Regions from separate parts of the Blautia sp. CAG:257 genome, predicted to be linked through region 2. Evidence: riboswitches for the same ligand, from Rfam matches in the RefSeq annotation. Region 2 holds a riboswitch; the other holds the start of a gene.
The links. Region 2 has a riboswitch for cobalamin ahead of QVP40_RS10485 (ABC transporter substrate-binding protein). Riboswitches for the same ligand answer to the same signal wherever they lie in the genome.

Region 1: linked by a shared signal. The riboswitch ahead of QVP40_RS08690 (energy-coupling factor ABC transporter permease) and the one ahead of QVP40_RS10485 (ABC transporter substrate-binding protein) in region 2 are both predicted to bind cobalamin.

Annotation. Positions count from the first base shown of each region.
Region 1 is NZ_HF999069.1:57,774-73,337, reverse strand. It holds gene nagA (N-acetylglucosamine-6-phosphate deacetylase) at 1-285, shown strand, start outside; gene QVP40_RS08700 (sensor histidine kinase) at 387-3,095, opposite strand; gene QVP40_RS08695 (response regulator transcription factor) at 3,158-3,850, opposite strand; cobalamin riboswitch at 4,096-4,287, shown strand; gene QVP40_RS08690 (energy-coupling factor ABC transporter permease) at 4,443-5,189, shown strand; gene QVP40_RS08685 (energy-coupling factor ABC transporter substrate-binding protein) at 5,191-5,490, shown strand; gene cbiQ (cobalt ECF transporter T component CbiQ) at 5,527-6,303, shown strand; partial or broken gene QVP40_RS13905 (energy-coupling factor ABC transporter ATP-binding protein) at 6,300-6,902, shown strand; gene QVP40_RS13900 (sirohydrochlorin cobaltochelatase) at 7,173-7,964, shown strand; gene QVP40_RS08665 (Fur family transcriptional regulator) at 8,157-8,552, shown strand; gene QVP40_RS08660 (NADH peroxidase) at 8,660-9,202, shown strand; gene rbr (rubrerythrin) at 9,370-9,906, shown strand; gene QVP40_RS08650 (glycoside hydrolase family 1 protein) at 10,033-11,460, opposite strand; gene QVP40_RS08645 (beta-glucoside-specific PTS transporter subunit IIABC) at 11,527-13,413, opposite strand; gene QVP40_RS08640 (PRD domain-containing protein) at 13,545-14,396, opposite strand; gene QVP40_RS08635 (D-alanyl-D-alanine carboxypeptidase family protein) at 14,736-15,564, opposite strand, start outside.
Region 2 is NZ_HF999085.1:55,004-70,567, forward strand. It holds gene QVP40_RS10430 (xylulokinase) at 1-449, opposite strand, end outside; gene araA (L-arabinose isomerase) at 488-1,987, opposite strand; gene QVP40_RS10440 (ABC transporter permease subunit) at 2,078-3,088, opposite strand; gene QVP40_RS10445 (ABC transporter permease) at 3,085-4,149, opposite strand; gene QVP40_RS10450 (sugar ABC transporter ATP-binding protein) at 4,142-5,668, opposite strand; gene QVP40_RS10455 (ABC transporter substrate-binding protein) at 5,881-6,933, opposite strand; gene QVP40_RS10460 (sensor histidine kinase) at 7,103-8,515, opposite strand; gene QVP40_RS10465 (response regulator transcription factor) at 8,512-10,143, opposite strand; gene QVP40_RS10470 (DUF1700 domain-containing protein) at 10,599-11,081, shown strand; gene QVP40_RS10475 (ABC transporter ATP-binding protein) at 11,094-11,864, opposite strand; gene QVP40_RS10480 (FecCD family ABC transporter permease) at 11,881-12,939, opposite strand; gene QVP40_RS10485 (ABC transporter substrate-binding protein) at 12,949-13,944, opposite strand; cobalamin riboswitch at 14,279-14,487, opposite strand; gene QVP40_RS10490 (hypothetical protein) at 14,862-15,564, shown strand, end outside.

The DNA.
Region 1 (15,564 bases), on a different contig from region 2:
GGAATGGAAAATGGCACCTATGAACTGGGCGGCCAGGAAGTTACCATGAAAGACCGTCTGGCAACTCTGTCCAACGGTACCATTGCCGGATCTGCAACAAATCTTTTTGACTGCATGAAAAAAGCCATGGAATTCGGTATCCCTGAATCCACAGCTATTTTTGCAGCTACCAGAAATCCTGCCAAAAGTATTCATGTCTATGACAAAGTAGGTTCCCTTACTCCGGGCAAATATGCAGATGTTCTGCTTGTAGACGATTCCTATAATCTCATAAAAGTATTCTGATACCATAAAGCGCCCCCGGCATCACAGCGATACCGGGGGCTTATTTTATCACTTATTTTTCAGAGGGTTCTTTCCACTGTCTCAGACAGTATCGGAAATTATCATTTTTCTTTTACCTTAAACGTAATTGTCACTTTAAAGAGATCTCCGTCCAGATAAAGCTTAAACTCCCCGCCCTGAAGCTCAGTCAGGCTTTTTGCAATGGAAAGTCCCAGTCCGCTGCCTTCTGTATTTCTGGACACATCTCCTCTGATAAATCTCTCTGTCAGCTCGTCTGCAGAAATATTCAGAGGCTGCGCGGAAATGTTTTTCAGGGAAAACGTCACATTTGGCTGATTCACCTTGATTTCCGCATAAACTCTTGTGTTGTCCATAGCGTACTTGGCAACATTTCCAAAAACATTTTCCAGGACGCGCCACATTCTTCTTCCGTCTGCGCAGATGATCGCTTCATCCTGATCAAAATGTACCATCATGGAAAGATTTTTTTCCTGGAACCGTTCCTCAAATTCTCCGATCACCTGATGAACAAGCTCCACAAAATTCAGATCTGCCATTTCCAGTGAAATATTTCCTGTACTTGCCTTGGATGCCTCCACAACGTCTTCGGTAAGAGTTTTCAGTCTCAGTGACTTTTCCTCCAGGATCTCCAGATATCCCTGGATCTTCGGATCCTGAGGATTTTCCCGTTTCAAAAGATCTACATAATTGATAATGGAAGTAAGAGGCGTCTTGATATCATGGGATACGTTTGTGATCAGTTCTGTCTTCATCCTTTCGTTTTTTAGGCTTTCCTCCACTGCTGCATCAAGTCCCTCTCCGATCCGGTTAATATAATCAGCAATCTGTCTCTGCTCTCCGGTAAGCTTATCAAGGGGAATTTTATACTGAAGCTCGCCGTCTGTAATGCGTTTCAGGCCGTCCAGGATAAGCTCCCGTCCTCTGGCTTTTCTGAGAAAATAGATCAGTCCCAGAATATCCACAGCCACAACAACCGGAAGAAGGATCACACCGCCGCAAAGTATGGCTGTCCACATTATAAACTGGAAGAAACAGAATCCGCCAAACAGCAGCGCCATTTTAATCCTGCTGGCTGTGTTTTCCGCGAAAAAATCAACAAACCTTCTGCAGCCTTTCACAATCTTAAGGCAAAACTTCTTGAGCAGACTTAAAAGCTTTCTCAGCAATCCAAAAACTTTTCTCAGAACACTGTTTTTCCAGAAAGTTTTTGCTTTTATACGACGTACCAGACTCATCCAGCCGCCCAAAAACATCACTGCGGTCCAGGCTCCCAGACCAGCCACTGCTGCCACAATATATTTCAGTTTATCCACATAGTCTACATTGATCCCAAGCCCCAGAAACAGAAATACAGGAACTGCCCACACAGCACATACAGCTGCTGCGCCGATCTCTGTATACCAGCGGTCAAAGAAATTCAGCTGTACCTCTTCTTTTTCATTGTTTCTTCCTGCGCCGGCAGTAAGAATAATAAGGCAGATCAGAAAGATCAGGATCCCTGCGCCGCATACCGCCATGGAAGGCGTAAGATAAGCTGCATATTTTTCAAAATTCTCTGCGTCCTCTGCCAGCAGATCGTCCGCCGCAAAATCCTTATCGACCCAGGCGGCAAATACATAGTCGATATCCCGGTCATCCGCAGCTGCATTGTCCACTGTATGCTGCCACAGATTAAAGTAATGGTCTTTCTTCAGAATATCGATGTTTGTATCATGCTCTTCCGGAGAAGAAGTGACTACAACATACGGATCCTGACCGGATTTTAATTTCTGGATTCTTTTTTCATAATCTCCTGCATCTGTGTTGGACTGTATCTTTTCTTCCCGGCTTCCCGGATTCAGGGCCAGAATATAGCTTAAATTGGTTTTTCCCTCACCGTAATGCTCTTTCAGCATAGCTTCTGCCGACTTCTCCATCTGTACCTGAGCAAGAGCATGGTTCAGGGCATAAAAGGCATCCTCAAATCTTCCCTTCCATCCGGGCTCTTCGTTCAGGATATCCAGGATGCTGTCTGCACCCACCGGCGGGAAAGCCTCTGCAATCTGATAATCGGAATATTCATTGATCACGTTTGTATAAATGATCTTGCCGTCCTCATCAGCAATTCCGGTAACGCCGGAATTCAGGACTCCGATATTTTCAGCATAATAATCATTAATATCTCCATAATATCCGTAGCTGGAATAATCATGGTTTTTCAGACATGCCAGAATCCCCTGTGCTGAAAGCGCATCCACAAACTTGCTGCCGCTTTCTTCCGGCTGAGTATAGCCTTCTGCATATTCCCCATCATCATATTCTCCATAGGTATCTGCCACCAGAAATCCCAGTTCTCCGTCTCTGATCTTTTTTTCAAAATCTTCATAATACATATATTCCAGATTTCCATCCGGCTTCACACACACCAGAACATCCTCTGTATGAGCATCCCAGTTCTCGGTCTCCACCCATTTCTCAAGGTCGCCGAGCCTGTAAACAAGACCTGAGGAGCCTTCTGTATCCGTTTCCTCATCTGCAAGGATCTCCCACAGATCCACCTCTTCGTTTTCCTGTTTTGATTCCATGTAGCTTTTTTCTGATTCTGCGATCAGCACATCAAAGCTGGCATGACGCATACTCTGCTCAAAGCTTCTGGATTCCAGATATTCCTTTTTGTCAAAAGGCAGAACGCCTTCACTCATAATTCCTGCAGATGCCGCTCCGCCTGCTGCCGCAGCAGTCAGAGAAGCAACGCCCACTACCAGAGCGGCGGCTTTCACCGCGCTGCTTCTATACCATTTTTTCTTCATAATAATGCCCCTTTCCATCTTCCTGATATATGGATTTCTCTTCTTAATAACCTGCCGGGCGTTTAAAGCTTTTCTACTTTATAGCCCAGTCCCCAGACCACCTTCAGGTATCTGGGTTCCTTTGGATTGATCTCAATCTTTTCACGGATATGCCGGATGTGGACTGCCACAGTATTGTCTGCCGCTATTGCCTCTTCGTTCCAGATATTTTCATAAATCTGATTGGTAGAAAATACTCTTCCCTGATTTTTTACCAGAAGAAGAAGGATTCTGTACTCAATGGGAGTCAGCTTTACCGGTTCTCCGTCCACACAGACCTCTTTGCGGTCATCATCCACAGTCAGTCCGCCTGTTACGTAAACATTTTCCTTTTTCTGAGATACAGCGCCAAGCTGAGTATATCTGCGAAGCTGGGATCTGACTCTGGCCACCAGCTCCAATGGGTTAAAGGGCTTTGTCACATAGTCATCCGCCCCTACGTTCAGGCCCAGGATTTTATCTGCGTCCTCTGACTTTGCGGATAAAATAATAATGGGAAGCGGGTTTTCCTCTCTGATCTTAAGAGTCGCCCGGATTCCGTCCAGCTTTGGCATCATAACGTCAATGATCAGCAGATCTACCGGATTTTCCCGCAGTGTCCGAAGAGCCTCCTCTCCGTCATAAGCTTTAAGAATATGATGACCTTCCTGTGAAAGATAGATCTCTATTGCCTCCACGATCGCCTTGTCATCATCACAAACCAGTATTTCTGCCACGTCTCTGTACCTCCTGAAACAAAATTAAATTCACACCGGATCACAGTCTCTTTTCTGTGATTCGTTATACTAAGAATATCAAATGGTGTTTAAGATAAAAGGGGTAAATTATTAAGAATTTCTTATGTTTTTTTCATTCCTGAACCAGTATATCACAGTGTCATCCAGAAAAAAAGACCGCTGCGGTTTCCTGCATCCCTGCTGCGTTTTTCCTTGACAACACTGGGGTTTATGCTACAATAAATTCAGAATTGAATGTAAAACGGTGTCTGCTTATGCAGGAGAATAGGAAAGTTGAGTGAAAGTCTCACACGGTCACGCCGCTGTAACGGAAGAGCCGCATTTCATTATGTCACTGAATATCTGAAGATACCCGGGAAGACGAAATGCAGTGATGATGCCCAAGTCAAAAGGCCTGCCTTTTACATGAAATTTACACAGGTTACGAACGATGGCCTTGTGTAAGAACAGGTTGGCTCATAGCAGATCAATTCTATTTTCCTGCTATTACCTCTTGTTCTTCTGAGGGCCTGTCGGTATAACCGCACAGGTTTTTTTATTTTAGTTCTGTTTGATCAGAAGGGAGAAGAAAATGAGTAAAAAACAAAAGAAAATTCTTGTACTTGCCGGAGCCTTTGCTCTTGCTTTCGGCATTGTTCCAAACGTCAGTGCCATGCATATCATGGAGGGTTATCTTCCGGGAAGCTTTTGCATCGCATGGGGTGTTTTATGCGTACCCTTTCTTATTGCAGGATTTATGTCCATAAAAAAGACTCTGAATGAACACAGAAACCTGATCACCATGCTGGCCATGTCCGGCGCCTTTATCTTTGTGATTTCTTCACTGAAGATACCGTCCGTCACAGGAAGCTGCTCACATATGACCGGAACCGGTCTCGGAGCCATTCTCTTCGGTCCGGCCGCTGTTTCCATTCTGGGACTGATCGTTCTTCTGTTCCAGGCGATTCTTCTGGCACACGGAGGACTTACCACACTTGGAGCAAACACCTTTTCCATGGCTATTGCCGGTCCGTTTGTTTCTTATGGAATCTATGTTCTGTGCAAAAAAATGAATGTAAATAAACGGGTTGCTGTTTTCCTTGCGGCTGCTTTGGGCGATCTGTTTACCTACTGCGTCACAGCCGGCCAGCTTGCCCTTGCTCATAACGCAGACACTACCTTCGGAGCTGCCCTGGGCAAATTCATGGCTATTTTCGCACCAACACAGGTACCTCTTGCCATTATCGAAGGTATCATCACTGTAGTAATTTTCATGGGTCTTGAAACCTATGCAAAACCGGAGCTTCGCGCAATGGGAATTCTGAAGGAGGCAAAATAATATGAAAAAGACTGTAATCGCTGCAATCGTTGCCATTTTTCTGATTGCTTTTGTCCCGCTGTTTGTACTGAAGGATGCCGAGTTCGGCGGTTCTGACGATGCCGGAAGTGTTGTTGTGGAAGAAGTCGATTCCTCTTATGAGCCATGGGCTACGCCTGTTTTTGAACAGCTTCTTGGCGGAGAGCTTCCGGGCGAGGTGGAAAGTCTCCTTTTCTGTATCCAGACAGGTATCGGAGTCGGAATTATCGCCTTTATAATGGGACGTTTTGTAGAACGCAAAAAATGGATGAAGGATCAATGATCAAAATCCGGCCTTCTCTGATGAAAGGAGATTTTTATGATTGTCATTGACAAGCTTTGTTATCAGTCAAAGCTTAGATATGAAAATGCCGGTGAAAAATTTGCCTTCGCTGTGATTACGCTGTGTATCTGCGTAATGAGTCGTTCCACGGCAGTGGCAGGGATTGTTTTAGCAGCAACAGGGATTCTTACCGTTTTTTATGGTGGGGTCCCTGTTTTTCGCTATCTGAAGTTCCTTACTGCCCCACTGGCCTTTTTACTTTTAAGCACTGTGGCTATTATACTGAATATCCGGAAAACTCCTCTGGATCTGTTCGCCATTCCTGTGGGAACATGGTATCTTACCTCCAGTCTGGATTCCTGCCTGTATGCCCTGCAGCTGATCCTTACTGCACTTGCAGCGGTTTCCTGCCTGTACTTTCTTTCCTTTACCACTCCGGTACCGGATATCCTGGATGTGTTAAAGAAACTGCACTGTCCCAAAATACTGATCGAGCTTATGCTTCTGATCTATCGTTTTATTTTTGTTCTGCTGGAAACTGCCAGCGCGATTTCCATGTCTCAGGACTGCAGGCTTGGAAATAAAAACTACCGGACAGCTCTGAAGTCCTTCGGTATGATGGGGTCTGTTCTGATGATACGCGCCATCAGCCGCTCCAACCGCCTTTATGACGCAATGGAAGCCCGGTGTTATGACGGAACTATCCATGTTCTGTCAGAATCCCGCCCGCCTAAAAAAAAGGTGATTCTGGCTATTATCCTGTTTGACGGCGCATTATTTTTATTTGCTCTGTGGAGGAGATTTTATTTATGAATCCAGATATTATTTTAAAAGCCGATGAGCTTTACTTTTCCTATGATGACAACAACTCCCACTCCCTTAACGGACTTTCCCTGGAAATCAGACGGGGACAGAAAGTAGCCTTTATGGGGGCAAACGGCAGTGGAAAATCTACTTTTTTTCTTTGCTGTACCGGAATACTGAAGCCTCAGTCAGGAAAGCTGTACTTTAACGGAGAGGAAGTGGGCTATAAAAAGAAAGATCTTCTGAAGCTCCGCAGCAAGGTAGGGATTGTATTCCAGGATCCTGACAATCAGCTCTTTTCTGCCAGCGTTTTTCAGGAAATCTCTTTTGGGATTCTTAATCTTGGGGTTCCGGAAGAACAGGCAAAAAAAGAGGTGGAGGATGTGATCGAATATCTGGAGATCACTCCTTTCCGCCATAAACCCACCCACGCCTTAAGCGGAGGTCAGAAAAAACAGGTTTCCATTGCAGATATTCTGGTCATGCATCCGGATATTATCATTCTGGACGAGCCTGCCGCTGCTCTGGATCCCCGCCATACCACAATGGTAAATCATATCGTAGAGCAGCTGACAGAACAGGGCATCACTGTGCTGATGGCAACTCATGATGTCAACTATGCCTACGAATGGGCGGACGAGGTTATGCTTTTTCATGAAGGAAAGGTACTGATGCAGGGAACTCCCGCTCAGGTTTTTGGAAACCGGGGCGCTCTGAAAAAAACAAACCTGGAAACGCCTGCTGTTCTGGAGCTTTTTGAAAGTCTTTGTAAAAAAGGGATTTTAAAGGCTTCCCTGCCTCTTCCCCGCAATTTGAAAACACTTGAAACTTACATTTCTGATATTAATTTAAACCCACATTACGGAGGAAACAACATCGTGACTGAAAACAGAAAAAAAGCAATTCTGGCTGTAAGCTTCGGAACCAGCCACCATGATACCTGCAAGGTAACCATTGACGCTATTGAAAAAGAAATGCAGGCAGCCTTTCCGGATTATCCCCTTTACCGGGCATGGACCAGCAAAATGATCATTCGAAAACTGAAGGACAGGGATCAGATCCATGTAAATACGGTAAAAGAGGCCATGGAGCAAATGCGCAGAGATGGAATCACTGATGTTCTTATTCAGCCAACTCATGTGATCAATGGTATTGAAAACGATCTTATGAAAGAGGACGCCCTTTCCTACAGGGAGGATTTTCACTCCATTTCCTTTGGCGATCCTTTGCTTACCAGCGAACAGGACAGCCTGGATGTGATCCAGGCCATTGCAGACGAATTTTCCAGCCTGAAAAAAGACCAGGTTCTTGTTTTGATGGGACATGGCACTACGCATTTTTCCAATTCCATTTACGCTGCTTTGGACTATACCTTTAAGGACAAAGGATATTCGAATATCTTCCTTGGAACGGTTGAAGCCTACCCTTCCATGGAAACTCTGCTGAAAATGATCCGTTCCTACCAGCCTTCCAAAGTTATTCTTGCACCTTTTATGATCGTAGCCGGAGACCATGCAAAAAATGATATGGCCGGGGATGATCCGGAATCCTGGTACAGCCAGTTTAAATCAGCCAGATATGAAGTAGAGCCTGTCTTAAAAGGGCTGGGCGAATATCCCGGCATCCGTAAAATTCTGGTGGAGCATCTGAAACGTCTGGATGTCCAGTAAAATCCTGCCTGAAATGTAATGAAAAAACAGCTTTAAAGCTGTTTTTTTGTTCCCTGGCAAAACATAACAAAAAATAAAAGCTGATAATCTTAAAATACATTTGTTTATATTTGAAAATTCTTGACAAATCAACTCCTGTTTTATATAATATCAATAACCATTATTGTTATTACAGGAGAAAGGAGTGTGCCTATGGCTGCATTAAAATACAGCAGACAGCGCGAATCCATCAAGGAATTTCTGATGACACGCACAGACCACCCCACAGCTGATACGGTATATGAAAACATGAAATCTATCTATCCAAATATCAGCCTTGGAACTGTGTACAGAAATCTTTCTCTGCTTTCTGATCTTGGTGAGATCAAAAAACTTGCCAGCTTTGGCGGCGCAGATCGTTTTGACGGCCGGGTAGAGCCCCACTGTCACTTTATGTGTACAGAATGCGGCTGTGTCATTGATCTGGAAACAGAAGACATGCAGGATATTATGAAAAGGGCCGGAGAGCATTTTAACGGCATAATTACTGACTGCAGCGCCAGATTCTTCGGAATGTGTGAAGATTGCATGAAGAAAGAAAAAAATTAAGAATTTCCCTTGACATTCAGCAAACAGTATGGTAGATTATAGACATAGCAAAACAGTAACAATTACTATTATTAAAAATAATTATTTAAGAAAAGGAGATTATCATTATGGCTAAATGGGTATGCAATGTATGTGGTTATGTTTACGAAGGCGAGAACGCACCGGAGGTATGTCCGATCTGTAAAGCATCTGCTGACAAATTTACAAAACAGGCAGAAGGCATGAGCTGGGCAGCTGAGCATGTTGTAGGTGTAGCTAAGGGCGTTAGCGAAGACATCCTTGCTGACCTTCGTGCAAACTTTGAGGGTGAGTGCTCTGAAGTTGGTATGTACCTTGCAATGGCAAGAGTAGCACACAGAGAGGGTTATCCGGAAATCGGTCTTTACTGGGAAAAAGCTGCTTATGAAGAAGCAGAGCATGCTGCAAAATTCGCTGAGCTTCTTGGTGAAGTTGTAACAGACAGCACAAAGAAAAACCTTGAGATGCGCGTTGCTGCAGAGAACGGCGCTACAGCAGGTAAATTTGACCTTGCTAAACGTGCAAAAGCTGCTAACCTTGACGCAATCCATGATACAGTTCATGAGATGGCTCGTGACGAAGCTAGACACGGAAAAGCATTCCAGGGTCTTCTTGAAAGATACTTCGGCTAAGAATAAGCCTCTGAAGCGGAGAGCAGAACATGCTCTCCGCTTTCTTTTATGTAAAAAACAGCCTAAATCAAACATATGTTGACACACTTATGTTTTGAATGATATGGTATAAGAAGCTATACAGCAATTTTAAACAATCAATTATCAGTGATAAAGGAGGAAACCACATGTCAAAGTATGCAGGAACCAAAACAGAAAAAAATCTTATGGAAGCCTTTGCAGGAGAATCACAGGCAAGAAATAAATACACCTTCTTTGCTTCCGCTGCAAAAAAAGCAGGATATGAGCAGCTTGCAGCTCTTTATCTGGAAACTGCGGATCAGGAAAAAGAACACGCTAAAATGTGGTTTAAGGAGTTTCATGGAATTCATGATATTGAAACCAATCTTGAAGATGCCGCTCAGGGTGAAAACTTTGAATGGACAGATATGTATGCAAGAATGGCACGGGAAGCCAGAGAAGAAGGTTTTGAAGAGCTGGCTGAAAAATTTGAAGGTGTTGCCAAAGTAGAGGCTGCTCACGAAGCCCGATACAAAAAACTTCTGGAATCCTACAAAGCTGATAAAACATTTAAAGGAGATGCGCCTCTTGGCTGGAAATGCCGCAACTGCGGATATATTCATATGGCTGACGAAGCTCCTGAAGTATGTCCGGTATGTGCCCATCCAAGAGCTTATTTTGAGCGCAAAGTCGAGAATTATTGATCTTCTTTCGTCTGAAATCATGTGTGAAAATAATGTTATTTAACTCTACCATCACAGAATAGTAATATCCTGGCAGGTACAGAGCTTTTAGGCTCCGTAACCTGGCCAGGATATTTTATTGTTCTTTTATAGTTTTTCACCACAGGAGTCTATTACTCTTTTGTACCAGTAAAAAGAGTCTTTACGAATTCTGGCAAAGTTTCCTGTTCCGTCATCATTTTTATCAACGTAAATCAGACCATATCTTTTTTTCAATTCTCCGGTTGAAGCACTAACAAGATCGGTACATCCCCAGCATGTATAGCCAACCAGTTCTACACCATCATGGATAGCTTCCTTCATCTGTTCTATATGCTTACGCATATATTCAATGCGGTATTCATCATGGATTTTTCCATCTTCTGTCAGCTCATCCACGGCTCCCAGACCATTTTCTACAATCATGATTGGAATCTGATAGCGGTCATAAATCTGATTCAAAACATATCTGAGTCCCACTGCATCAATTTGCCATCCCCATGCAGAAGTTTCAAGATATGGATTCTTAATATTTTCCCCTCCATTGGCAGCGGTTAGCTCACCTTCTTTCACAACGCTGACACAATTACTGGAATAATAACTGATAGAAACAAAGTCTACCGTACCATTCTTCAATATACCCGCATCTTCCGGCTCAATCTCCAGCTCTATTTCATTTTCTTCAAAAAATCTTGCAGCAAATCCAGGATAATATCCTCTCACATGAACATCCCCGGCAATTGAATTATGAATCTGCCCAAATCTTTGGGCATAAAAAACATCTTCTGGATGGCAGGTATAAGCATAACCATTATGATATGCCAGCATACACCCCAGCTTATTTTCATTGTCAATCTTATGCGCCATAGATACTGCCAAAGCACTTGCAACCAACTGGTGATGCATTGCCTGATACCGACTCTGCAGGCATACATCTTCCGAATCCAGCATCCCTGCACAGAAAACTGCGCCAAACGGCTGTGTCAGCATATTAATCTCATTAAATGTAAGCCAGTACTTTACTTTTCCTTTATATCTTTCAAATAATACTCTGGCAAATCTAAGATAAAAATCAATCAGTTTACGATTTTTCCAACCACCGTACTCTAGCGAAAGATGAAGTGGATTTTCATAATGAGAAATGGTTACCAGTGGTTCAATTCCATATTTTCTTAATTCGTCTATAACATCATCATAAAACTTAAGCCCCTCTTCATTCGGAGTTTCTTCGTCTCCTTTTGGAAAGATCCGTGACCACGAAATTGAAAAACGATATATTTTAAATCCCATCTCAGCAAACAGAGCAATATCTTCTTTCCAGCAATGATAAAAATCAGTTGCTTCATGATTTGGATAAAATTCTTCGGGTAACGGCTCTGGAGGTGTCAGACGGCGTTCCTTATTGACGCTTCCTCCCGTAAGAATGTCTGCAATAGACAACCCTTTTCCGCCCTCATTCCATCCTCCTTCATACTGATTAGCAGCTGTTGCTCCGCCCCATAAAAAATTTTCGGGCATACGATTATAATTTTTCATATCTGCTTTCTCCTGTCTTTAAAACGGCAGACAGATATCTCCTGTCTGCCTGATCTGTACTTATGTTTATACGACTGTCAGAAACTTCTCTCCTGCACTGATCTCACTACCCTCTTTTTCCATACATACGGCCTTGATATAATCGGAAATATTAGTAACAACAACTGATGTAGTCAAATCATATCCTTCTTTTTTGATTGCTTCAAGGTCAAACTCAACAAGAAGTGCTCCCTTCTTTACTCTTTCACCGTCTGTTACATAAGATTTAAAGTATTTGCCTTTAAGATTGACAGTATCCAGTCCAATATGGATCAAAATCTCTGCTCCACTGTCTGCTACGAACATAATTCCATGTTTTGTATCCATGATATTTACAACGGTTCCGTCAGCCGGAGCATAAACTCTTCCTTCTGATGGAAAGATTGCCGCTCCATCTCCAAGTACTTTATCTGCAAAAGTTTTGTCCGCAACATTGGCAAGTGTTTTTACAGTTCCTGTTACAGGTGCATAAAGTTCAACTTTTTCTACTAAAGGATTTCTCTGCTGTGTTTCTGTTGTTCCCTGTGCCTCTGAGCTTTCCTTTATCTCATTATCTGATTTTACATCTTCAAATCCCAAAATAAAGGTAAGAATAAAGGAAGCAACAAACGATACAATAATCATAATGATTCCATACAGAAGGTTACTCATCCCTTTATCCCCGATAAATGCCGGAATTGCCATAATACAATTCTGAGCAATATACAGGGATACCTGAAAAAGTCCACCTACAATACCGCCAATTCCAGCTGCAACAGATGCAGCAACAACAGGACGTTTCAATTTCAGTGTGACACCATAAAGTGCCGGTTCCGTAATCCCCATTAATGCAGATACTGCCGCTGCACTTGCAAGCTGTTTCATATTACTGTCTTTTGATTTTACTGCTACCGCAAAAGAAGAACCTGACTGTGCAAGATTAGAGCAAACCTGAGATACAAAAATCAGGGTATCTGAGCCTCCTGTCGCAATTGCATTCAGTCCGATTGGTGTAAGCGCATGATGCATACCCGTCATAACAATGAACGGGAAAAGAGCCGCAAGAATACCAACGATCACAAAACCAAGTTTTGCAGATAAAAAGTTGATTGCTACTGCAAGTCCATTACCAATGATTGTTCCGATAGGACCAACTACAATCAGGGCGATCGGCGCACTAATCAGAATAACCAGTGTTGGATTGAGAATTAATTTTACCATCTTCGGTGTAATACGATCTACAAAAAGTTCAATGTAGTGTGTGATCCATACCATCAGAATAACCGGAATTACAGAATAAGAATAGGTTACCTTTGTAACCGGCAGCCCAAACAAAGTAATTGCCGCATCTCCAGCTGCCATACTGACAAATACAGGACTCAGATAAACACCCGCTATAAACAATGCCAGCGACTGATTTACTCTGAAAATTTTTGCAGCATTTGCCGCAATCAGAAATGGCATAAAGTAAAAGGTTACATCACCTATAAAACTGATAACCTGATAAGTGCTGCTGGTATCAGATACCAAATGGAAAGTTGTTAAAAGTGTAAGTACAACCTTAATCATTCCTGCCGCTGTCAGAGCCGGAATCATAGGTGTCATACAACCGGTAATGGCATCAACAATCCTGGAAACAACCCCTTTTGGGTTTACAGGATCAGTTTCCCGTGTATCGTCCGTCGGAATGCCTTTGTTCTCCAGCGCTTTATAGACAGCATTTACTTCATTTCCTGCAATAACCTGAAACTGTTCCTCGTGCCAGTTTACACCTGAAACTTCGGAGAGCTTTAAAATCTCCTTTTCATTGACTTTCGTTTTGTCTTTTACATAAAAACGAAGTCTTGTCATGCAATGAAATAAACGGATGATGTTGTCCTTTCCTCCCATTGCTGCAATTAGCGTGTCTGCAGTTTCTAAATAGTCCTTTTTCATTTTAGAACCTCCTTTAATAATAAATATTAAAATTTATGATTAAAGGTCTTGCCTGAAAAGATACGTTTTTATCGAACGCATTCCAGTAACAATCCATTAACACCTTATCTGATGTCTGTAAAAATCTTACACTAAATCGACTGTAGCCGTTTATGATCCTCTGTAATCTTCTGAATATGAATTGTCAGATACAGCATTTCATCTTCCGTCATATCGTATTCATATTCTTCTTTCATCATCAGGTAAATCATTTTTACACACCCATAGGCTTCTTTATACTGCTCTCTGATAATCTGAAACAGTTCACCATTTTCTTCATAGTGTAGTTCCTTATGAAAAAATCTCTGGGCAAAATATTTTAAATGTGTCAGAAATCTCTGATAATACAGATTTTCTTCCTGAAATTTTATGTTTTCATAATATTTTTCTACTACATCCAAAATCTGGTGTACGATTATGGAAATCTGGTAACTGTCTGTTTTTCCACTGTCCTGTGAATTCACAAAATGCAATGCAAAAAATCCAGCTTCATCAATTGCCAGATCTGTTTCAAATGTTTCATTTACTTTCTGCAACAAATCCAAACCAATTTCATACTCTTTATGATAAAGAAGTTTGATGTCCAGAAGAAGCATATTCTGAATACGGATTCCCTGTTTTAACCTGGAAATCGCTCCCATAATGTGATCACTTAATGAGAAATAAATACTGTCATTCAGATTCATTCCATTTTTTTCTTTTACCTCATTTACATACTCCTCCACAAAGTCAAGATATATTTCTGGAATAGAGGTGAGATATCCCTGAATTTCTTTACTGATCTGCGCTGTCTCTGCGACAAAAACCTTTTCAATCCGTTTTTCATCTATCTGCTGCCCCTTTTTCTTCTGAAAAGCAATTCCACATCCTTTTATGATGACTTCATGCCCCTGATTATCTTTTGATAAAATCAGATTATTATTTAAAATCTTATAAATTACCATGTTCCCTTTCGCTCCCTACTACTGCAAATAAATAAAAAAAGACCATTACAGTATATAAAACTTATTTCATATACTATAAGGTCTTGCCTGACGATAATAAATTATTTCAGTAACAATCCTTGGACTAATCCGTCTTTATTTAACTTCTGTATACAAGGATAGCAGAAAAAATTATGTCTGTCTATCTGGAATATCCTACAAAAAATGTTATAAATTTTTGTCTATTTTCCCCAATATAATTCTCTTACTTTACAGATAAAGTACTGCTATCCTGCAGAATCATCTTGATTTCCTTAAGGCAAAAATAATTTCCTGATAATATTTCCCTTTAGATATCAACTATTTCAGGGCTTGGGCCGCCTCTCCCAGGCGATTGTAAACAGTCACTGCATCTGTAATATTCGGCGTTCCCCCATCCATTGCTCCTGCTGTCACAAGGATATATTCCACGCCTTCGATTTCTGCAAAGCTTGCCAGACAGCTTCCTGCCGCATTGGTAAAACCGGTTTTTCCGCCCAGAATCTTTCCTCCTGTTACAGAGGTCTCTGAAAGGTTCTTAAACATGGTACTGTAATAGGTAATCCCGTCCGGATGGAGATTCGTACCGGGCGTAGAATGCCAGGGACTCTCTGCAATCTCCCGGAACGTATCATTTTTCAGCGCATACTGTAAAAGAACTGCCATATCTTTTGCCGTACTGTAATGATCCGGATTATGAAGTCCTGTGCTGTCACAGAAATGAGTTCCGTCCATTCCAAGCTTTTCTGCTTTTTTATTCATCAGATCCACAAATCCCTGTTCAGAACCGGCAATCGCATAAGAAAGAGCGATACAGCACTCTGCGCCTGAGGGAAGCATAACGCCGTACAGAAGATCTATAGCCCGGACTGTTTCTCCGGGCTGAAATCCTGCCTGCGTGGCATCCTGTTCATATAATCCGGCAAACATTTCCTGAGTCAGCGTGATTTCCTGGTCCAGATCTTTCAGTTCCTCAATGGCAACAATCGCAGTCATCATTTTTGTCAGAGAGGCCGGATACATCTGCTCTTCCCCGTTAAGATCGCCTACTGTCTTTCCGCTTCCGGCCTGAATCAGAATCGCATAGGGGCTACTGATTCCGCTCAGGTCCAGCTGACGGACAACGGGTTTCTGAAACTCCTGCATCCAT
Region 2 (15,564 bases):
TTCAGGATTGCCTGATAAAGATGCGCAATACTCCATCTCTGAGGAACATTATACTGAAACAGCTCCATCAGTTCCTCAGAAGCCTGTCCTGTGATATTGTTTCTCCAGGTACGGAAAGGAACCAGAAGCTCGCCGTCTTTATTAAACGGCATGTATCCGTGCATCATGGCGCTGACACCAAGCGCGCCCACGCTGGTAAGCTCTTCGCCATACTGTTCTTTTACATTCTCGGCAAGAGCCCGGTAGCTGCCCTGAAGTCCTGCATGAATATCCTCCAGATGATAGGTCCAGATTCCGTTTTCCAGACGGTTCTCCCAGTCATAGCTTCCTGATGCAATAGGCATGTTATTTTCATCTACCAGGACCGCCTTGATCCTTGTAGAACCAAACTCAATACCCAGAGCTGTTTTATTATTCTTTATTGAATTCTTTGCTTCGTTTACACCCATTGTAAATCCTCCCGAATTTTCCTTAGTCCTCCATCCGGTTATTTACGGAATGCAACCTCGTTCCATCTCAGTTCATTCTTAAAATTACGGATGGTTGTGTCTTTGTCAATGTATACAGCCTCAATTCCCATTGCAGCCGCCCAGTCACCCATCTGTTCCGCTGTCAGGTCATAGGAAAATGCAGTATGATGTGCGCCTCCCGCAAGGATCCATGCCTCTGCTCCTGTTGCCAGATCCGGCATCGGAGTCCAGAACGCACTTCCTACCGGAAGCTTCGGCATTGGTTTCTCTGCTTTTTTACACTCTACATCATTGATGATCAGTCGGAAACGGTCTCCCAAATCTACAAGAGAGGTGGCAATGGCCGGACCTGTTTTGGAAGTAAACACAAGTCTTGCCGGATCCTCTCTGTCCCCCATGGAAAGCGGGCAAACCTTAATGCCGACTTTTCCATCGGAAATGCTCGGACAAACTTCCAGCATATGAGACTGCAGAATTCCTTCTCTGCCGGGCACCAGATTGTATGTATAATCTTCCATAAAGGAGGTTCCCTTTGCATCCCTGATCCCTGCTGTCATGATCTTCATAAGACGGACCATCGCGGCTGTTTTCCAGTCGCCTTCCGCTCCAAATCCGTAGCCTTTTTCCATCAGGCGCTGCATTGCCAGTCCCGGAAGCTGCTGCAAAGCTCCCAGATCACCGAAATGTGTCACTATTGCCTGATAATTATTTTCTTCCAGGAAGCGTTCGAAACCGATCTCAATACCTGCCTGAACTGCCACATGACGTCTGAATTCTTCCGGGTCTCTTCCCTCAAGAAGAATGTCATATTTATTATAATATTCTTCCACTAAAACATCAATATCTGCTTTGCTTACATCTTTTACATATTCTGCAACCTCATTGACCGGATAAGCGTCAACTTCCCAGCCGAATTTGATCTGCGCCTCTACTTTGTCCCCTTCCGTAACTGCCACGTTTCTCATATTGTCAGCCACACGGCACACACGGATATGGCTGCTTTCCATGATTCCCACTGCTGTACGCATCCAGGATGCCAGCCGTTCCTGAACCTTTCTGTCTGCCCAGTGTCCTACGATCACCTTTCTCTCAATTCCCATACGCGACACAATATGGCCATACTCTCTGCCTCCGTGAGCAGACTGGTTTTCATTCATAAAGTCCATATCAATGGTATCGTAGGGAATCTCCTGATTAAACTGGGTATGCAGATGGCAAAGAGGCTTTCTGTATTCCTTCAGTCCCAAAATCCAGGATTTTGCAGGAGAAAATGTGTGCATCCAGGTAATCACACCTGCACAGTCTTCATCTGCATTGGCTTCATTAAAGGTTTTGCGAATCAGCTCATTGGTGATCAGAGTGGGTTTCCACACCAGTTCAAAAGGAAATATGCCGGATTTATTCAGCTCTTCCACAATGATCCTGGAATGTTCTGCAACCTTTCTAAGACACTCATCCCCATACAGATCCTGAGATCCTGTACAAAACCAGAATTTATAATTTCTCCCTGTCTTCATTTCACATTTCCTCCTCGATATCAGGGCTGCTTAAAAGCAGCCCATTTCTTTTTCTCGCGCCGGTTATTACGGTCCGATCATCTTTCTTTTTTATTTTTTCTTTTTTGCAGAAGCCAGTACAGACTGGATCACAATAAAGAAGCACAGAAGCGCGGAAAGCACGATTCTTACCCACCAGCTGGAAAGTGTTCCCTGCGCTGTAATAAGACTTGAGATAGTTCCCTTGATCAGAACACCGAACATGGTTCCGATCGGAGTTCCCACACCTCCGGAAAGCAGTGTTCCGCCGATAACTGCCGAAGAGATCGCATCCATTTCCAGTCCTTTTGCCTGCTCAACAAAACCTGCACAGCTGTTCAGGCAGAATAAGAAACCGCCCAGACCTGCCAGAAATCCGTCAAGAACATAAGCCTTAAACATTGTTTTTTTCACATCAAGTCCCATCATCAGAGCGCTCTGCTTGTTTCCGCCGATAGCGTAAAGCTTACGTCCGAATTTACGGTATTTCAAAAGGATTGCACAGAGAACCACTACGATCAGCGCAATAATAACGGTAGGCGGTATGTATGCCGGAATAAATTTACCTTTTTTGTTGGTGGAACCAAAAGGCATATAAAAACGGTAGTTTGCCCAGCTGAGAAATACCTTGTTTTTAATAGCGATCATATCTGTGCTGATGATAGCAGTAAGGCCTCGTCCGAAGAACATTCCTGCCAGTGTTACGATAAAGGGCTGGATACCCATATAGGTTACAAGAAAGCCCTGTACAATACCGAACAGAAGTCCGATGCCAAGAGCAACTGCAACTGCAACATAAGCGCTTGCACCTTTGTTTTCCATAAGGTCTGCCATTACCATACACACAAGGGCCGTTACAGAGCCTACGGAAATATCAATTCCTCCTGTTATCATAACAATGGTAAGTCCGCAGGAAATAACAAGGAGTCCTGCATTGGATACAAACAGGTTCAAAAACGTCTGAATCTTATTAAATCCGCTGTCCCAGAATACTACCATTCCCGCAGCGTACATTGCAAAAAACAGGATGATTGTGATCAGCAAAAGGAAGCCTGTATTTGTCATTTTCTTTTTCTGTTTCATGCCTTCTGACCTCCTTCTGCTGCTGCGCCGGATACTTTTCTGCTTTTCAGTCCGGCGATAAATTTCTTAAATACTTCACTCTGAAGAGTTACGATGATAATAACTACAATAGCCTTGTATACCGGAAGCTGATCCGCCTTTACATTCATTGCGTAAAGAGTTGTTGTAAGAGCCTGAATGGTATAGGCGCCGATCACAGAACCTACCAGGCTGAATTTACCGCCGCCCAGGAAGTTTCCGCCGAGAGCAACCGCAAGGATCGCATCCATCTCAAGATTCAGACCAATGTTATTTGCATCTGCAGAATAAATACGACTGGATGCAACGATTCCTGCAATACCTGCCAGAACGCCGCAGATCACATAGGTCAGAAATTTAATCATCGTGGAATTCAAACCGACCAGACGGGCTGCCTTGCCGTTAATACCAACGCTTTCAATATAAAGCCCAAGAGCTGTTTTTTTCAGGATCAGAGCAACAACAATGACTGTTATTACAGCAAAGAAAACCGGTGTGGGGATCGGGCATCTGCCAATGTAGCCTCCTGCCATTTTGTAGGAATCCACGCGGACATAAGTAATCTGTCCTGCTGTAACAAGCTGTGCGATACCACGTCCTGCCGTATACAGGATCAGTGTTGCTACCATAGGCTGGATACGCAGCTTGGCTACCAGGAATCCATTAAAGGCGCCGCAGAGAGCTGATGCAAGAAGAGCTGCCACTACTGCAAGGATAATGGAATTCTGATACTCGGTAACAGAGGCCTGTCCGCCGGAAAGGATCTGACAGCAAACCGCTGCCGCCACTGCCATTACTGCGCCTACACTGATATCCTGTCCGCCGGAAGCGGCTGTAACAAGAGTCATGCCCACTGCAAGGATAACCAGCTCGGAAGCACGGTTGATAACATCAATAATGTATCCGTAAAGGACGCCGTTCTGAATAGATACATGGAAGAAGTCCGGTGTTTTTATTACATTGATCAGAAGCACGGCGATCAGGCATACGATGGGGAGAAAAAGCCTTGCGCCTGTGATCTGTTTTAATCTGCTTTTATTCATCTTTATCGTCACCTCCTGCAATGGCTTTCATAATGCTGCTCTGAGAAAGCTCATGTTCTTCCAGCTCTCCCACCTTTTCTCCGTCCCGGAGCACTGCCATACGGGAACAGGTACGGAGCATTTCCTCTACCTCTGAGGAAATAAAGGTCACTGCCATTCCCTGATCCGCAAGATCAAGGACAATTTTCTGGATCTCTGTCTTTGTACCAATGTCAATACCTCTTGTGGGCTCGTCCAGAATCAGGTATTCCGGGTTTGTCAGAAGCCATCTGCCAAGGATCACCTTCTGCTGATTGCCGCCGGAAAGGCTCTTGATCGGAGTCTCGCGGTCAGCTGTTTTAATCTGAAGCATGTCAATGTATTTATCTGCCGCCTCTTCCATTTCCTTTCTGCTTAACGGATGGAACATACCTTTTTTTGCCTGAAGGGCAATGATGATATTTTCTCTTACGGAAAGGTCTGCGATAATACCTTCTGCTTTGCGGTCTTCAGGAAGATATGCCATACCAAGCTTCATGGCCTCCAGAGGACTGTTGATCTTTACTTCTTTTCCGTTGACCTTCAGTTTTCCGCAGTCTGCCTTGTCTGCACCGTAAATAGCGCGTACCAGCTCGGAACGGCCGGAGCCCAGAAGACCGGTAAGACCGATTACCTCGCCTTTATTGATCTTAATATTGAATGGTTTAATGGTTCCCTTATGTCCAAGTCCTTCTGCTTCAATTACCGGAACTGAAGCCTCCGGCTTCTTTCCTTCATGAGCGCTCTTAATATCAGCAAGATCATCAAAGTCTTTGCCCATCATCTTGGCTACCAGCATGACTCTCGGCAGATCCTTTGTCTCATATTCGCCTACCAGCTCGCCGTTACGAAGAACTGTGATCCTGTCGCAAACTGCATAAACCTGTTCCAGGAAATGAGTAACAAAGATAATTCCAACTCCCTCATCCCGAAGTCTTCTCATAAGGACAAACAGCTTTTCAACCTCGTCATCATCAAGCGAAGAGGTCGGCTCATCCAGGATCAGTACCTGACATTTCATATCCACTGCACGGGCAATGGCGATCATCTGCTGAATAGCCACTGAACACTCATCCAGCATCTGGGTAGGCGGTACGTGAATGTCAAGACTTTCCAGAAGCTTTTCAGAACGGTTATTCATTTCTTTCCAGTTGATCATTCCCATTTTACGGGGTTCACGCCCAATAAAAAGATTCTCAGCCACAGTCAGGTTCGGGCACAGATTGACCTCCTGATATACGGTACTGATTCCGTTTTCCTGCGCCTCCTGCGGGGAATGATTGATGATATTTTTTTCTTTGTCAGCCATGCGGATGCTTCCGCTTTCAAATTCATGAACGCCTGTCAGAACCTTGATCAACGTAGATTTTCCTGCACCGTTTTCTCCCATTAACGCATGGATCTCGCCTTTACGCAAAGTGAAATCCACATGGGAAAGAGCACGGACACCGGTGAAATTTTTACTGATATCACGCATTTCCAGCACAACATTCTGTTCCATATTCTTTCCACCTGCTTTCCCTAAATTTTTATAATTATCTGTAAAATCATATAAAATATGCCAAAAACAGATTTTCTTCTCTGATTTTGAGCGCAAAAGGAGCGTGGTCCACTGATCCGGGTTCTCCGAATTATGTACCACGCTCCGGATTCACTTCCTGTTTCTCAGACTTTCCTATCTGCTTCCACTTTTGTTGTCAGTCTGCTCTGTAATTAATATGCACGTCCGTCAATGATTTCCTGTGTGATCGGTGTAACTGCATATTCGCCTTCTTCTTCAAGGCTGTTTACTGCTGTTACAGAAGCAACAGTATCGTCAGATGCAAAGATTTCCTCGTCTACATAGTTCAGTTTCTCAACTTCTTCACCAGCTTCAAGAGCTTTGATCAGTTCTTCTGCACGTGGTCCGTGAAGTGGGTTGCACTCTACATCACAGGCAATTTTTCCGTTCAGAGTGTCTGTAAGACCAGCGTTTGTTGTATCAAAGGAGATAACCAGGATTTCACCGTTTGCAATGTCAGTTCCTACTGTTTTGCCGGCAGCCTCAATAGCGTCGATTGCGCCGAATGCTTCGTTGTCGTTCTCACAGTATACAACATTGATATTGTCATATTTCTTCAGCATGGACTCCATAACTTCCTGTCCTTTTGCCTGAGTAAACTCACCGGACTGCTGCTCGAGAAGATCCCAGCCATATTTCTCTACGCCTTCCTCAAGACCCTGTGTACGTCCGATCTGAGCTGTGGAACCGATTGTTCCCTGAATATCTACAATATGAAGATCCTCTGGTTTGATCTCTTTTGCTGTTGCGTATGCGTTCAGCCATTCTGCTGCTTTACGACCCTCCAGAAGAGCGTCTGTTCCGATCCATGTAGTATAAAGGCTGTCATCAGAAACATCAACCATACGGTCAACAATGATAACCGGGATTCCGGCATCCTTTGCTTCCTGAAGAACTGTATCCCATCCGGTTTCAGTTACAGGAGCAAGAAGAATATAATCAACCTCCTGCTGGATGAAGTTACGGATTGCAGTCAGCTGGTTCTCCTGTTTCTGCTGTGCATCGTCAAAGATCAGCTCATATCCGTTTTCCTCAGAGAATGTGGATTTCATGGACTCAGTATTTGCTGTACGCCAGTCAGATTCTGCGCCAACCTGTGAAAATCCAACTGTAATAGTATCCTCTGCCGCATATACGCTTGTTGCGCCTGCAAGTCCTGCTACCATTGCTGCTGTCATAACTGCTGCCATAATTTTTTTCTTCATGTTCCGTTTCCTCCCTTTACTTTTTGGTTCGGTGTTTTTTAAGATGTCTTTATTATAGCGAAAACCACCAAAAACTCCATAGAATATTTTCGGAAAAATGTATGGTCTTTTATCAATTTTTTGTTTTCAATTTAACAAATTGATTTTTTTACGATTAAAGTTGATTTATTTATGATGAGAGGTTAATTTTTTTACCAATACGAATTTCAATTACAGTACCTCTGCCTTCCTCTGAATGAATCTCCATTCCATATCCGGCCCCATAATAAAGTCTCAGCCGCTCTGCCACTGCCGAAAGTCCAAATCCGGCCCGTTCTCCTGTGCGGATCGCATGCTGAATTTCCAGAAGACGCTCTTTTTTCATACCCTGCCCATTATCCGTTACCCTCAGGATCAGATCGTCCCCTCTTTTCTCTCCCTCGATCAGTATTTTTCCCCCGCCTCTTTTGTTTTTTATTCCATGATACAGAGCGTTTTCAGCCAAAGGCTGAAGCGTCAGCTTTGGAACCATAACTTCATTAAATTCTTCCGGAATATGAATCTCAAATTCCAGAATATCCCGGTATCTGGACTGCTGGATCTCCAGATAACTGACTGTATGTCTTTTTTCCTCGGAAAGGGTGATCACATCGTTTCCCTTTGAAAGTGAGGTCCTGAAAAATACAGACAGATTGGAGATCATTTCCACAGCATCGTCATTCTGTCCCCCTTCGATCAGCCAGATAATGGTGTCCAGCGTATTATAGAGAAAGTGAGGGTTCACCTGAGCCTGAAGAAGCTGAAGCTGTGTCAGATGCTGCATTTCTTCTTCCTTTTTTACACTCTGCAGCAGTTGCTCGATCTTCTCTGCCATCCTTCGGATTCCTGCATCCAGCTCCTCAATTTCCATACTGTCAGTATCGACTTCAGAAATCTCAAAATTTCCCCGTCCTACTTCCCTGACATTTCCAAGGATTTCTGTCACAGGTCTTGTAATGCTTCTTGAAAACCGAAAAGAACGGCGCAGCATAATACCTACTGTAACCACAAACAGAACCACAACGCCGCCCACCAGCATATAGACTCTTTGTGTCATAAGAGACTCCATATGAACCAGATACATGGATTCGTTATAAATAAAATTCTGCATTTCCTCTACAATAAGACGGGTCAGAATCCGGATATTGTTGTCCATGGAAGCCATTTTCTGGTCATACTCAGTGATCTCTGTCAATTCCACCATTCTTTTTTCAAGGTTTTTCAGATAACTTTCCAGATGCTTCAGATTTTTACGGCTCTCACTGCTGGATGTATTTTCTTTCAGCTTGTTCAAGATTTTTTCTGCATCCCTGACACTTTTCATCACTTCAGGCAAATAGCTGTTTTCCTCTGTTCCTACAGCAATAGAGTACATGCCAAGATCAACATCATCCTTAAAATGAAGATTAAATTCACTGCTGATAGCAAGATTCTCAAGAAGTCTGTCATACTGTGAAATATACCTGGAAACAATAGCCAGAAGCAGAAGCATTAATACCACCATGGGCACCAGCGTACCGAGAAGGATTCTTTTTATTTTTGTTTCCAGCCGGATCTTCTTCATCCTCTGTCCTCCCTGGTTTTACGGTATTCACTTGGCGTCATTCCCTGTGTCTTCTTAAATAGATAGCTGAAATAATGGGCGTCTTTATATCCAACCTCTGCTGCGATCTCACTGGAACGTTTTCCGGTACACCGGAGCAGCTCCCTTGCATGCTCCATTCTGAGAGCTGTCAGATATTCTATAAATGTCTGTCCCATATTCTGACTGAACAGAGCACTGAAATGATTGGCGCTGATGTTTGCCACCTGAGCGGCAGTATTCAGAGAAAGACTTTCATTCATATAATGAGTATCAATATATTCAATGGCTGATTTCAGGATACTCCGGTTTCTGTTTCCCGAGTTCTCATCCCGAAGCATAATTGCCTTCCGGATAATATCCTGAGCGTATTTTTTGGCAGTTTCCATGGATTGAGCCCTTTCCATCAACTCCTGCTCTGTATCCTGTCCTTCCAGTCTGCCCGGTTCGCAGCCTAATTTCTGCAAAAATCCCAGAACAGAAAACCTTACATTCAATATCACATAATTGCGGAACACCAGAGATTCCATTGCCTCATAGCCGATAGCCTGAAAATAATCTCTTACAAAGTCCTCTGTCTCATCCAGAAGCCCACTTCCCAGAAATCGTTCCAGAGTGGCCGGATTCAGGGCATTGATGTCAATTTTTTTCAGAAAAGGGCTGTTATCCCTTTTGGTATCTTCCTGTTTCAGATCCTTATAATAGAGAACAGAGCCGTCATAAAGATAACGCCTTGCAAAGGTTTTGGAAGCTGTATAATAACTGGATTTGATACTGCTCAGTCTTTCTACCGGCTGTCCCACTGCCAGAAACCAGTCCTGCTCCCTTTCGCCCTTCATAATCCCCTTAAAAAACTCCACACATTTTTCTGTATTTTCAGAAAGCGCGTCTCTCTTTTCCTTTACAAGAACGCCATAGCTGAACGCATTGTTACGGAAGAGCATGGCATTTGCATTGTCCACAAAAAAAGCTTCCATTTTTTCTCTTCTCTGAGCTTCACACTCAGAGTACGCTTCAGAAATATCATAGCTTTCCGTTCCGGTATCCATTGTAAAAAGAATGATATTGTAGACTTCTGCAACAATATCAAGCCCTAGCCGCTCTGCCTGTCTGTAGATTTCTCCCACATCCATTTTTCCGCTGACAAGAGCTTCAAAAAAATCTCTGCTTGCATTTCTTTCGTATTCCTGAATCTCCCTGCGGAACTTTTCATAATAGTCCCGCTGTCCTTTTTCTCTCTCCCAGCGTTCCCGTATTTCTGTCAGACGCTCCAGAAATGCATTTTTTGTAATGGGCTTTAAAAGATAATCTTCTACCCCTATGGCTATCGCCTGCTTTGCATAATTAAAATCGTCATATCCGCTGAGAATCACTATTTTCATCTCAGGAAAATCCTTTCTCACCATACGGCACAGGGTCAGCCCGTCCATAAACGGCATTTTAATATCCGTGATCAGAAGATCCGGCTTCAAATTTTTTATCATTGGAAGAGCCACTTCCCCGTCCGGAGCCTCGCCAACCAGCTCATATCCATACTGCTCCCAGGGAATCATCTTTTTTATGGTCTCCCTGACAACAATTTCATCTTCCACAAGAAAAGTTCGTAACATGTTTCCTGCCTCCTGCCTTTTTGTACTGGTTTCCCTTTTCATAAAAACATGATCAGACCATCTGTTTTTTATTTTATAACCTGGAAAGAATGTATACAAGCTATTTTTACGGAACAGCCCTAAAAAATCATCCTTCTGTTTCCATGAAATTTACCGGACCTTCTGAATTGTTTTATGGAAATTTAATATTTCAAAAACTATTATGATTTCTTTCTGTATGATAAAATATCAGTAATTCTATGCATACACATTTATCAGATATTAAGCAGAAAGCTCTGTGTCAGACAGGCATAAAGGAAGAATCCTTCCATGTTCCCCATAATAAACACAGATTTTCAAAATCCTTATTCAGCTTTAAAAAATATGTTTGCTTATAGAATAAAACTTTCTTCTGATATACAGAGGAAGTCTGCACAAAAATAAAATAACGTTCATAACGATTTCGGGAGATAAACATGACAAAAAAAGAATTTCTTAATATTTTATACGAGCAGCTTTCAGACCAGATGCCGGAGGCAAAAGCCTCTGCGCATACACAATATTACCATGATTATATACAGGATGCCATAAAAAGGGGACAGAAGGAAAAACAGGTTCTGGATTCACTGGGCGATCCCAGACTGATTGCCAAAACCCTGATCGATACCGATGCAGAGCCTTCTGTTTTTTCCGGAACCAATACCTCGGATTATTCAGGACAGGATATTTACCATACCGAAAACACAGGTTATGGAAATCAGTCGGACAGTGAATACGGCCAGCCCAAACACCGGCACTACCATCTGGATCTTTCCACCTGGTACGGAAAGCTGATCGTGATCGCGGCGGCGGCAGCTGTTCTTGCGCTTCTGTTTATGGTACTCAGCTTTCTGCTGCCTGTTATCCTGGTGGTGGGCGTAGTCCTGTTTCTGGTTTCTCAGTTCCGGAAAAGACACTGATAAAAATGTTCTTTATATCCAATCTGGAAGATAATAAATCTGAAGCTTTCCAGTTGCCGGATTCCGGGAAATCTGAGCCCTGATCTGAAAATATTTCCAGAGGTTCTCTGAAGTGAGAACCTCTTCCGGAGTTCCGTCGTCCACGATCTTCCCCTGATACATAAAAAGAATCCTGTCACAGTAAAGAGCTGCCAGATTCAGATCATGAACAGAAGAAAATACTGTTGCCTCCTGTTTTTTCAAAATATCCATAATCTGATACTGATAACTGATATCCAGGTGATTGGTCGGCTCATCCAGAATAATGTACCGACTTTCCTGAATCAGCACTCTGGCCAAAAGCACTCTCTGTTTTTCGCCTCCTGACAGACTGAGATAAGATCTGTTTTCATATCCCTCCAGTCCCACTTCCGCAAGATATTCCGCACATAATTCCCTGTCCCGGGACGTATCTCCCTGAAGAAATTTTTTATGAGAATAACGTCCGAACATTACCATATCCTGAACCTTAAAATCAAATTCCATATTATTTTCCTGAGCCATTACTGCAAGCTCCCGGGCCATTTTTCTGGAAGACAGTTTTAAAATATCATTTCCGTCAATAAATACTGTATTATACTTTGGACGAAGAGTTCGGTAAATATTTTTCAGAAGAGTGGATTTGCCACAGCCATTTGGTCCTACCAGCCCTACGAATTCTTTCGTATGAATTTCAAGAGAAATATCCTTTAAAATTTCTTTTCCCCGGATCTCATAATCCAAAGTTTTTACCTCTAAACTCACTGTCTCATAACCTCCCTCACATCTTTTCTCTGCTCCCTTTCCGGATCAGATACAGGAAAAAAGGCGCTCCAAAAAAAGCCGATATCACTCCCACCGGCAATTCTTCCGGAGCAATCAGCACTCTGGAAAGAAGATCTGCGATCACAGCAAACAGTCCGCCTCCCAGAAGTGCCAGCGGAATCAGTCTTCTATGTGCTGAACCGGCAACTCCCCTCATCATATGAGGCACAACAAGACCGATAAATCCGATTACTCCGCTGACCGATACCACCACTCCTGTAAGTACTGTAGAAGCAGCAATAATAACCCATTTTAACTTCCGGGTATCCACTCCCAGATTTTCTGCCGCATCATCTCCCAAAAGAAGTACATCCAGCTCTTTTGCAAACAGAAAAATCACTGCCACTGCAATAATAAATACCACTGCCACATAATGCAGCCGGGACCAGGTAGCTCCGCTCAGAGACCCTACCATCCAGTAAAGCGCTGTCTTTGTCTTATCTGACGCGCCCCCGCCATACACTATTAAATTTGTTATGGCTGAAAACAGAGCCGAAGTGGCTATTCCTGCCAATACCAGCTGGGTGGATGTGATACGTCCCCGAACAGAAGCGATCTTCATGGACATAATAATCGAAAGCGCTGCTCCGGCTGTCGCTCCCACAATCACAGAATAGCCTCCAAAAATGCTGAACATTCCAAGTACCATAGCGCAGACCGCTCCTGCCGATGCTCCAGAAGAAATTCCAAGCACATAAGGATCAGCCAGGGAATTTTTTGTGAGAGCCTGCATCAGAACTCCGCACAGCGACAGTCCGGCTCCTACAATAAATGCCAGCAGAACTCTCGGGAAACGGATATTCCAGATAATATTTTCTGTTTTTGTCTCCCATGCTGCATCAAAAATTTCACGCCCAAAACTTTTATTAATAATGATCTTCACAATATTTACCGGTGATATTTCTACTGCCCCCATAGTCACAGAAATACAGGTAAAAACAGCGATCATCCCTAATATAAAAAGCAGAAGGACGGCAAAATGCCTCCTCCCGCCTGCTGTTGATCTCTTTTTCATAACATCCTCTTATTTAAACATATCCGGATAAAGCTGCTGTGCAATCTGCTCCACTGTAGCCGCGCTTCCTGCTGACCCCTGCATGTCACTGCAGCTTGCGGAATAAATTCTGCCTTCTTTTACTGCTGTGAGATCTTTTGTATACTCGCTGGTTTCCAGAAATTCTTTTTTGGCAGCAATATCATCCTTACCTGTATAATCCAGAATTACAATAGCTTCCGGATCACGTTCAATCACTTCTTCCCAGGAAGGAGTTGCCCAGCCTTTTTCAATATCATCAAAAATGGAAATACCGCCTGCAAGCTTCAGGATATCTCCCGGCATTCCCTGGCATGCAGTAAAAGGTGCATCCTCACCGGAATCATAAACAAACACTTCTACCGGATCTTTATAAGCATCCTCGCCAATGGTTTCCTTCACTGACTGAATCTTGTCCTTCATAGCCTGTACTTTTTCTGCTGCCACATCCTCTGCCTGAAAAATCTTTCCAAGAGTTTCGTAATCTTTATAAAGATCTTCAAAGGTGGCCTGATCTGAACATACATACGGGAAATACATTGCAATACCATTTTCCTCGCAGAAGTCTTTATTAAAGCTTTTATCTGCAAATACAGAATCCCAGCCAATCAGAAAATCACAACCAGTTTCCAGAAGTTTTTCTTTTGACATATTAGAAAGAGCCTGTCCCGGTTCCAGAAGCTGAGGAACTTTCTCGCTTGCCGGAAATTCTGATTTTGTGCTCCAGCAGTTTCCTTTTGTATAGCCTGCCATCTGATCCTCCAGCCCCAGATCAAAGAAAAGATCCGCCATTTGTTCCCCGGATGCTACTACCGCAGATGGCTTTTCTGTAAATGTATACTCTACATTCTCTCCCAGACCTGAACGCTGTAAATTCAAAGTAATAGTTACTGGTTCATAATCAGTCTCTGCTGATACCGTCCCTGCACTCACTCCCACTGTCATAACCGCAGCCATCATCATACTGAGCATTTTTTTGTTACACATTGTTTTTTCCTCCTGAAAATATAATCCGGCCCATCTTTACTTATCCTCTACAGAACAAAGCGGACAAGTCCGCTTATCACTCCCTAAATCCCTCAATCCTTGAGGGACTTGTTCTGCTTTGCGTGCCAGATGCAGACTGCCGTAGGCAGTCATATTCCGCATGCATCCGGTCGCATCCTCGCGGAGCGTTTTGTGTTTACTAGGAAGATTAGTACAGAATGTACTACTTTCCTGGTAAACAAAAAAACACTGCCGCCTTTCGGCCGACAGTGCATCTGTTTTCCCATATATGGATACAGTATCCCCTTGTTTTTCTGCATGACCATGGCCCGTGGATGCAAAAAAGAACTAAGCAGGTCTTCTGGCTTCGCGCAGCAATATTGTTCTGCTCCTTCCCACATTCCTGTATGAAATGCAGTGAAGCAAAACTGCTTCTATGCGCTCACAGCGGCGGCACCGCACAGTATTCTCACCTGTTTCCCTTTTCACCGATTCTTACAGCTATCTCCGGATATCTGTAAAATCAACACTTAATTCTATTTTTTTATATCATGGTCTTTCAAAAATGTCAAGATATTCACAATTCTACAGACCTATCTGACTGTGCTTTGGTGCTGTTCATATAGCATTCTGACCAGGCTGATGCGAATAGCAGCATATTATTTATTATATCGACAAATCCGGATATTGTTCACAGAATCCAGCGTGTCTCTTCTTTTCTTTATAGGTATCCATTACGCTTTTATTGGCATCTGTTCATTTCATATTTATGCCACCATGTGATATTGCAGCAGGAACATCCACCTGTCACACTGTTATTTTTTAATATTTTCTTAAAATGCAGATTATTCTTTTTTTTCAGAATTTTCTGTGATAAAATCATTATATTACACTTACATCTCAGGAGGAATCTATCTATGAAAGATGAAAACTCTCAGGTACCTGAAACCTTTGACGAGCAGGAACAGTTCCGCCCTGAAAAAAGAGGGCTTCGACTGTTTTTTGCCGGATGGGTCTGTGTTTTTATCAGCTTTGTTTGTATCCTGATAGCCGTTTTGATCAATGATCTTCATTTAAGTAATTCTCCGGATGGAGACCGCATTTTCATTATAGGATTTTTTATTTTCTCTACTATAGGCCTATTCCTTATTGTAAAAAATTTCTTCGATGGTCTGATGTGGGAATCTGCTGTTAAAAAGAACAAGCTCATACGCCGCAAATTAACTGTGCTTCCTTCTATCAGCCATCCATCCCTTCAGTATCTCCTTCTCTCCAACCAGTTTAAAAACGACGGAAATGGCTATTATTACCGAAAAAAATTTTCCTTCTGGCAGCTTTGCTTTGTCCATTACTACTTTCGGCTGATTCCGTCCTGGAATCTGGAAGAAACCATAGATCAGGAAGTTGACAGATTTGACGGTATCTGTCGGAAAGGAAGAAACACTGCCTCCTGTCTGATTCTCGTAATGTATATGGACAATCTCACAGCAGCTACCAAAAAATTACTGAAAGATTCTTCTATAAACATTATTATTGCAGACACTGTTATATCCCCCAAAAATGATTCATCCTTTCTTCCTGTTGCTGTCAACAGCCAGACTGGAAACGGCTATTTCTTTG